One region of the Pseudaminobacter sp. Soil_N_29 genome, then DNA from elsewhere that is predicted to be linked to it. Evidence: predicted binding sites of a transcription regulator. Region 1 holds the regulator's gene; the other holds the start of a gene.
The links. The regulator PhoB, encoded in region 1, activates phosphate uptake and scavenging genes when phosphate is short. The targets are predictions, from matches to a motif close to TGTCATNNANCTGTCAT.
Positions count from the first base shown of each region.

Region 1 (4,259 bases):
TGTTGCTGGCGCTGCCCATCGGCGTGGCGGCCTCGATCTATCTCGAGGAATTCGCCAAGAAGAGCCGCCTGACCGACCTGATCGAGGTCAACATCAACAACCTGGCCGCGGTGCCGTCGATCGTCTTCGGCCTGCTCGGCCTGTCGGTGTTCATCAACTTCCTCGGCCTGCCGCGTTCGGCCGCCCTGGTCGGCGGCCTGGTGCTGACGCTGATGACGCTGCCAACCATCATCATCGCGACCCGTGCCGCCCTCGCCGCCGTGCCGCCCTCGATCCGCTCGGCCGCCCTTGGCCTCGGCGCCTCCAAGATGCAGATGGTGTTCCAGCACATATTGCCGCTGGCAACCCCGGGCATCCTCACCGGCACCATCATCGGCCTGGCGCGCGCGCTGGGCGAGACGGCGCCGCTGCTGCTGATCGGTATGGTCGCCTTCGTGGCCGACTATCCGGCGACGCCGCTGGAACCGGCGACCGCATTGCCGGTGCAGATCTACATGTGGGCCAACGAGGCCGAGCGCGCCTTCGTGGAGCGCATGTCGGGCGCCATCATCATCCTGCTCGTGTTCCTGATGGCCATGAACATCACGGCCATCGTGCTGCGACGGCGTTTCGAGCGGCGCTGGTAGGCGAAGGATGCTTTAGTATGAACATCATGACGGAAGTGGCACTCGAGAACGCGGTGAACGACAAGATGAACGGTACGCCCAAGGAAATCATCAAGATGCGCGGCCGCAAGGTGTGCGTGTTCTATGGCGACAAGCAGGCGTTGTTCGACGTCGACCTCGACGTGCGCGAAAACCAGGTGACGGCGCTGATCGGGCCTTCGGGCTGCGGCAAGTCGACCTTCCTGCGCTGCCTCAATCGCATGAACGATACCATCGACAGCGCCCGCGTGACCGGCCAGATCACGCTGGACGAACAGGACATCTACGACAAGAGCATCGACGTGGTGGAGCTGCGCGCCCGCGTGGGCATGGTGTTCCAGAAGCCGAACCCGTTTCCGAAGTCGATTTACGAGAACGTTGCCTATGGCCCGCGCATCCACGGCCTCGCCCGCAAGAAGGCCGACCTGGATGCCATCGTCGAGACCAGCCTGAAGAAGGCCGGCCTGTTCAACGAGGTGAAGGACCGTCTCAACGAGCCGGGCACCGGGCTTTCCGGCGGCCAGCAGCAGCGCCTGTGCATCGCCCGCGCCATTGCCGTTTCGCCCGAGGTGATCCTGATGGACGAGCCGTGCTCGGCGCTCGATCCGATCGCCACCGCGCGCGTGGAGGAACTGATCGACGAGCTGCGCCAGAACTACACCATCGTCATCGTCACCCACTCCATGCAGCAGGCGGCGCGCGTATCGCAGCGCACGGCCATGTTCCATCTGGGCCAGCTGGTCGAGGAGGGCGACACCGACAAGATGTTCACCAACCCCGACGACAAGCGCACGCAGGACTACATTACCGGCCGGTTTGGCTGACCCGCGGTTGATCCGCACGCCGGACAAAGGATTGCATAGACATGATCATGGGCAAACACACCGTCACGTCCTTTGACGAGGAACTGGGGCACATCGACCGGCTGCTGCGGGACATGGGCGATCTGGCCGGCGCCATGGTCTGTGGCGCCATCCGGGCGCTGGTCAATTCCGACAATGCGCTTGCCCAGCGGGTGATTTCCGACGACGCGGTGATGGACGCGCGCCAGCGCGAGCTGGACGACCGCGCCATCACGCTGATCGCCAAGCGGCAGCCCATGGCGCAGGACCTGCGCGCCGTGGTGGGCGCGATCCGCATGGCCGGCGACCTGGAGCGCATCGGCGACCTTGCCAAGAACATCGCCAAGCGCGTCGGCGCCGTGGGCGAGAGCGCCACGCCCCGCAGCCTCGCCCATTCCATCGAGACGATGTCGGACATGGTACTGGAGCAGATCAACGGCGTGGTCGACAGATATGTGACGCGCCAGCCCGAAGGCCTGAAGGCGCTGCGCGCGGCGGACGAGAACATCGACGTGAAGTACACCTCAGTGTTCCGCGAGCTGCTGACCTACATGATGGAGGATCCGCGCAACATCACCGCCTGCACGCATCTTCTGTTCTGCGCCAAGAACCTGGAACGCATCGGCGACCATGTCACCAACATCGCCGAGAACGCCTACTATGTGATGACCGGCCAGCAGCTGCCGCCCAACCGGCCGAAGTTCGACGAGACCTCGCTTTCGGCGCCGGAATCGACGACCTGAGCGGGAGACCGGAAAAGTGATGATCGCCCCAAAAATCATGGTGGTGGAGGACGAGGAGCCGCTGGGCGTCCTGCTCCGCTACAATCTGGAATCGGAAGGCTACCAGGTCGAGGTCGTGCCGCGCGGCGACGAGGCGGAAATCCGCTTGCAGGAGAACGTGCCCGACCTTCTGGTGCTGGACTGGATGCTTCCGGCGGTCTCCGGCATCGAACTGTGCCGCCGCCTGAGGATGCGCCCCGAGACCGAGCGCCTGCCCATCATCATGCTGACGGCGCGCGGCGAGGAGAGCGACCGCGTGCGGGGCCTTTCCACCGGCGCCGACGACTATCTGGTCAAGCCGTTCTCGACGCCGGAGTTCATGGCGCGGGTGAAGGCGCTGCTGCGCCGTGCCAAGCCCGAGGTTCTGTCCAGCGTGCTGAAGGTGGGCGACATCATGCTCGACCGCGAGGCGCACCGCGTCTATCGCGGCAAGAGCGAGATCAAGCTCGGGCCCACGGAATTCCGCCTGCTGGAATTCATGATGCGCCACCCCGGCCGCGTCTTCTCGCGCGGGCAGCTGCTCGACAATGTCTGGGGCGAGACGATCTATATCGACGAGCGCACGGTGGACGTGCATGTGGGCCGGCTGCGCAAGGCGATCAATCCCGGCAACCTGCCGGACGTGATCCGCACCATCCGAGGCTCGGGCTACGCCATCCGGGAGGATTGAGCCCGGCTGGCCGCGGCTCAGGCCGCCCCCGCGGCGCTTATCAGGGCAGGGCCGGGCGCGAAGATCTCCCGGTCGACGAAGGTGAGGGCGTTCATTGTGCAGCCTTCGCGGATCAGCGGCCGTTCGTTCGGCAAGGTGTCGAAGGAGATCGCCTTGTTGTGCTGGCCGCCCGCGGTCTTGTCGATAGCTGAGCGCAGCGCCGGCTCGATGAGGTCGAAGGCGGTCGCGCCGATGCCGACCAGCGCGACGGGCGCGGGGTCGATCAGCGCAAACAGGCTGCCGAGGCCGAAGCCGATGGCTTCGCCGGCGATGCGGAAGGCTTCGCGCTCCGGTCCATCGGCTGCCCGCGCCCTGTCGGCCATGGCGCGTATCTCCTCGTCCGAAATGTCGGCCAGCGGCGCCTGGTCCTCGCTTTCCCCGCGCGCATTGCGCCAGATGGCGTAGTTGCCGGCATAGGCTTCCACGCAGCCGCGACGGCCGCAGCGGCACAGCGCGCCATCGGGCCGGTGGATCATGTGGCCGAACTCGCAGCCCGACGATTGCGTGCCGGTGAAGAGTTCCCCCTTCAACACCATTCCCATGCCGATGCCGTGCGAGAGCAGGATGGCGATGAAGTCGTTGCGGTAGCGCTCTGGCTTTCGCCAGCGCAGCGCCACCGCGATCATGTTGCAGTCGTTCTCCACGGTGGCGGGGATGCCGGTGGCGGCTTCGAGCCGGTCGGCGAATTCGAGATCCGCGTGCGGGGTGATGGGCGACCACAGCATCATGCGCGATCCGGCATCGGTGATGCCCTGCACGGCCATGCCGATGCGCAGCACGCGATGGCCGGCGGCCCGGCGGGCCTCGACCTGCCGGCGCACCATGGCGACGCAGTCGCCGAGCAGCGCTTCGCGCCCGGTGGCCAGCGTCTCCAGCCGGCGCTCTTCCGATGCGACCACCTGCCCGGCGTAATCGACCACGGCGACCGACAGGAAATTGAGCGACAGCACCACGGTGATGACTTCGGCGGCTTCCGGGGCGAGGCCGAGCGCTACCTGCGGGCGGCCGCGCTTCGAGCTTGCGGCTTCAGCCGCCTTTTCGGCGAGGATGCCTTCGGCGATGAGGTCGGCGGAAATGGCCGAGATGGTGGAATGGCTGAGGCCCGTGGTCCCCGCGATCTCGGTGCGGGACGGCTGGCCCGCGCGCCGCACGGCCGCGATGACCATGGCGCGGTTGCGCTTGCGCAGATCGTCGTGACGGATCGCCACCGGCATTTCGGCATTTCCTCCCGGAGCCTTGTTGCGCTGCGCAGATTCCAGTTCGCGTGCGCCGCGTCAACCTT
Region 1 covers NZ_JBDGLC010000009.1:195,762-200,020, reverse strand. The annotation lists gene pstA (phosphate ABC transporter permease PstA) at 1-626, shown strand, start outside; gene pstB (phosphate ABC transporter ATP-binding protein PstB) at 644-1,468, shown strand; gene phoU (phosphate signaling complex protein PhoU) at 1,516-2,229, shown strand; gene phoB (phosphate regulon transcriptional regulator PhoB) at 2,249-2,938, shown strand; gene AC3A4H_RS20130 (ROK family protein) at 2,956-4,191, opposite strand.

Region 2 (4,259 bases), on a different contig from region 1:
GCGCAGATAGTCCTGGCTCATGACGTCCAGCAGGGCATTGCGGGAGAAGCGGATGATCTCGGCAAGCATCGGCGCCGCCAGGACGATCGCCGGCATCAAAAGGTGCAGCGGCGTCGCCGAACCCGAACTGGGCAGCCAGTGCAGCTTGAACGAGAACACCAGGATCATGACGATGGCGAGCACGAAGTTGGGCGTCGCATAGCCAAGGAAGGCCACCCCCATGATCGCCGAGCCGATGGCGTTCTTGCGCTGCAATGCTGCGGCGACGCCGAGCGGCAGCCCGACGACCACCGACAGCGTCAGCGCATAGGCAAACAGTTCCAGCGTGTTGGGCAGTCGCTCGGCATAGATTGCGGTCACCGGGCGACGCTCATAGAGGCTCAGTCCCATGTCGCCCTGGAACAGGCCGCCGATGAAATTGCCGAACTGCACCCAAAGCGGCTGGTCCAGCCCGAACCGCGCCACCATCGCCGCCTTGGTTTCGAGGTCGATGCCGGGCGGCAGCAGATAGTCCATCGCATTGCCGGAAAGGCGGGTGGCGAAGAACACCGCAGCCACGACCGTCGCCAGGGTCGCGACGGCGCCCAGGATGCGTCTGGCCAGATAGTCAAGCACCGCTCGCCTCCAGTTCGGGGGCGGCGGACGGCGCTTCGAGAGAGCCCAGCGGGCGCATCCAGGGCCGCACGCCCGAGGCGCGGAACGGCAGCCTGGCGTGGAACGGGTCCTCGCCATGGACAGTGATCGAGAACTCGCCCCCGCCGATCTCAAGGTCGGCATGGGCGCCGGCCGGCTCGGGCATGGTGGTGAAGCGCTCGCTCAGCGACTGGATGGTGACATGCTGGACACCGCCGACATTGGTCACGGTGTTCCAGTGCACGTGGCCGGACAGCCACAGAGCGGCGCGCCGGGTGGCCTCGACAGCCTGGCGGACCAGGGCATGATCCGGATAGGTCGAATGAAGCGGGCTGCGCTGGAAATAATAGTTGCCGATCTGGGAATGGCCGGACAGCGGCACATGGGTGGCAATGATGGCCGGGCGTTCGTCCTCCATCAGCGCATCGACCAGCCAGCCAAGGCTAGGGGCCGCTGCCGGAAAGCCGGTCTGGCGGCTGAGCTCGACGCCCGGCTGCCACACCAGCAGCCGCGTTTCGCCCAGGTCGACGACCCGGCTGCGCATCGACTGGCCGTAAATGGCCTCGTTGTCCTCGACCGAGAGATTGGCGACGTCGTGATTGCCCAAGACGTGGACGCGCGGCCCGTCGTAGCCGGCGAACACCGCCGCCACTTCCGAGGCGACACGGTAATCGTTCGCGTGGCTGGTGTCGGAGATATGGTCGCCCAGATCGAGCACCAGATCGACATTCTCCGCCTTCGCCCGTTCGAGGAACCGCTCCAGCACTGGCAAGCCGTTCCAGCCAGGCTTCTTGGTGTGGGACTGCGGCCCGTGATGGATGTCGGTGACGATGGCGATCTTCATGGCGGCCCCCGGTGGAAGTTCGTGGGTCCAGGGGTAGCGCGACTCTGTGACACTACGATGAAAGGTTCTCAGTCATAATGTCATTGACATTGAGCTGTTCTCAATCCATTCCAGCGCCACGGAGGATTTCGGATTTGCCTGAACTTGACCTGGACGCCGACGGCTATCTCATCGATCTCGACGGCACGCTGATCGCGGGCCGCAACCTGCTTCCCGACGCGCAATGGCTGCTCGAGCAGGTGCGCGGCCGCTTCGTCATCGTATCGAACAATGCCGAGCACACGCCGGGCCAGTTGGCCCGCGCCCTGAGAGGCATGGGGCTGGATGTCGACAAGGAGCAACTGCTGCTGGCCGGCACGGCCGCCATCGACACCATGGCCGAAGAGTACCCCGGGGCCGCCGTCCTGCTCCTGGGCAGCGCGTCGTTGCGGACCTATGCCCGCCGCAAGGGCCTGCGTCTCGATGCGCCGCGCCCGGATCTCGTGCTCGTGGCGCGCGACCGCCATTTCTCCTACGCGCGGCTGGCTGCTGCAGCGGAAGCGCTCAGCGACGGCGCCCGGTTCTTCGTGGCGGCGCCCGATCGCAACCATCCGGGCGCCAATGGCAGGCCGGTGCCCGAAACCGGGGCGCTGGCGGCGGCGATCCTGTCCTGCGTCGGGCCGATTCCGCACCGTGTGATCGGCAAGCCCGAGCCGGCACTTTTCGAGATGGGCTGTGCCCGGCTCGGCGTGTCCGCCCGCCACGCCCTCATGATCGGCGACAATCCGGAGACGGACGGGCTCGGATCCCAGCGCATCGGCATGCGGTTCCTGCGGGTGGAGCGCGGCCTGATCCGCACTGCCAGAGCGTCGCTCCCGCCGCGTTGCCATCTGACGCCGGATCGCGCAGAAGCACGGGATTAGGCTGGAGAACAGGGTTGGTCACGGTTCGCGAAAAAATGGACGCCGGGCAAGGGGTAGCCGGAGTGCTCGACAGGATACGGGCGATCCGGCAGAGCCTGCCGCCGACGGCGAGGCGCATTGCCGATTTCATCAGCGATAACGCCGCCGAAGTCGTCCACATGTCCGTGACGGAGGTCGCCGAACGGGCCGAAGCGAGCGAGGGCAGCGTCATCGGACTATGCCAGATGCTTGGGGCCCGGGGGTTTCAGCAGATCAAGATCTCGCTGGCGCGTGATCTCGTGCAACCGGTCCAGTTCATCCACGAGGATCTGGCGCCCGACGACGACACCGCGACGGTGATCGAGAAAGTCTTCCGCTCCGACCTTCAGGCGCTGCAGGATACCCAGAAGGCGCTGGACGTTGCGGCACTGGCGCAAGCGGTGCAGGCCATCCGCAAGGCCCGGCGCGTGGAGGTGTTCGGCATCGGCAGCGCGGCCACCATCGCCGAGGACACCAATTACCGCCTGTTGCGCATCGGCATTGCCTCACGGGTGAGTGTCGATAGCCACATCCAGGCAATAACCGCATCGCTGGCCGATCCGTCGGTGGCGGTAATCACCATTTCCCATTCCGGCAGCACGGTCGAGACGCTGACCGCCACGCGCCTGGCCAAGGAGGCGGGAGCGACCACCATCGCCATCACCAATTTCGGCAAGTCGCCGCTGCTGGCCCATGTCGACATCGTCCTGAACACGCTTGCGCGCGAAACCCAGTTCCGCACCGAGGCGATGACGAGCCGCATCGCCCAGCTCGCCATCGTCGACGCGCTGATCGCATGCCTTGCACTGGCCGACTACGAACGCTCGGTCGCCACCATCGGCAAGACCTTCGAGGTTCTCTCGGCAAAGCGCGTCTAGGCGGGGGGCTGCTGATGAGCGGCATCGAATGTTCCGGCAGTGCAGACATTCAGTCCGAAGGCCACCCCGGCGCTCATACGGCAAATCTGACCGCTATCCCGATCGTGTAACGCGACCTGGCCACTTGCAGCCAGAACGCGTCCGTACCATGCTGGCTGCGGTTTCTTGACCGAAGCAGCGGAGGAACTGACGCATGAAACTGGTTCGTCTTGGCCTGTCGCTCCTTTTTGCCGTCTTGGCCATCGATGCGGCGATGGCGCTGTCTCCGTCCGAACAACGCGGCCTGGTGTTCGCGCGCAAGAATTGCTCTCAATGTCATTCGATCGACCCGGCGGGCCCGAGCCCCCTGTCTGTGGCCCCGCCCTTTCGCGATCTTCACAAGCGCTACCCGGTCGAGAGCCTCGAAGAGTCGCTTGCGGAAGGAATCCAAACGGGCCATCCGAGCATGCCGGAATTCCGTCTTGAGCCCGATCAGATTCAAGACCTCATTGCCTTCCTGAAGACGCTGCACTGACGCTATTGTCCGGTCTCCATGATCCTGAGGCGTCGAAACACCCGAACCTTCAGTTGATCGAGCACGAAGGCGAAGGCCAGGGCGGCGGCAAGAGCCCCGGCTACAGCGGCGGCAGGCAGGGGCGCCATCGCGAAACCAAAGATGGCCAGGACCGAAGCGATGGTGATGTCGACGGCGGACGAGACCACAAGCCAGATGCTCGGGCGCGAAACCCACAAGCGGCGGTGGCGCTGGCGAATTGCATAGATGGTCGCCTGACTGCCGAACACCAGTGAAACGAAGGCCAGGGTCCTGAGAGACTCAAGGTCTGCACCGTAGGCAAATTTCCCTACGGCCACGGTGGCGGTGCAGAAGACAAGCAGGCAGAAGCCGAGGATTACGCCGGCCCGCGTCAGGTTGCCGATGTGCCAGGCATTTGGCATCGGCGATGGCCGAACCCTATCGGTGGTCAACGCCATCGTCAGGAAATC
Region 2 covers NZ_JBDGLC010000005.1:220,762-225,020, reverse strand. The annotation lists gene AC3A4H_RS13795 (ABC transporter permease) at 1-615, opposite strand, end outside; gene AC3A4H_RS13790 (metallophosphoesterase family protein) at 608-1,477, opposite strand; gene AC3A4H_RS13785 (HAD-IIA family hydrolase) at 1,612-2,379, shown strand; gene AC3A4H_RS13780 (MurR/RpiR family transcriptional regulator) at 2,394-3,275, shown strand; gene AC3A4H_RS13775 (c-type cytochrome) at 3,469-3,789, shown strand; gene AC3A4H_RS13770 (HAD-IC family P-type ATPase) at 3,792-4,259, opposite strand, start outside.
Region 2: the regulator PhoB is predicted to act here: its motif matches at 1,524-1,540, upstream of AC3A4H_RS13785 (HAD-IIA family hydrolase).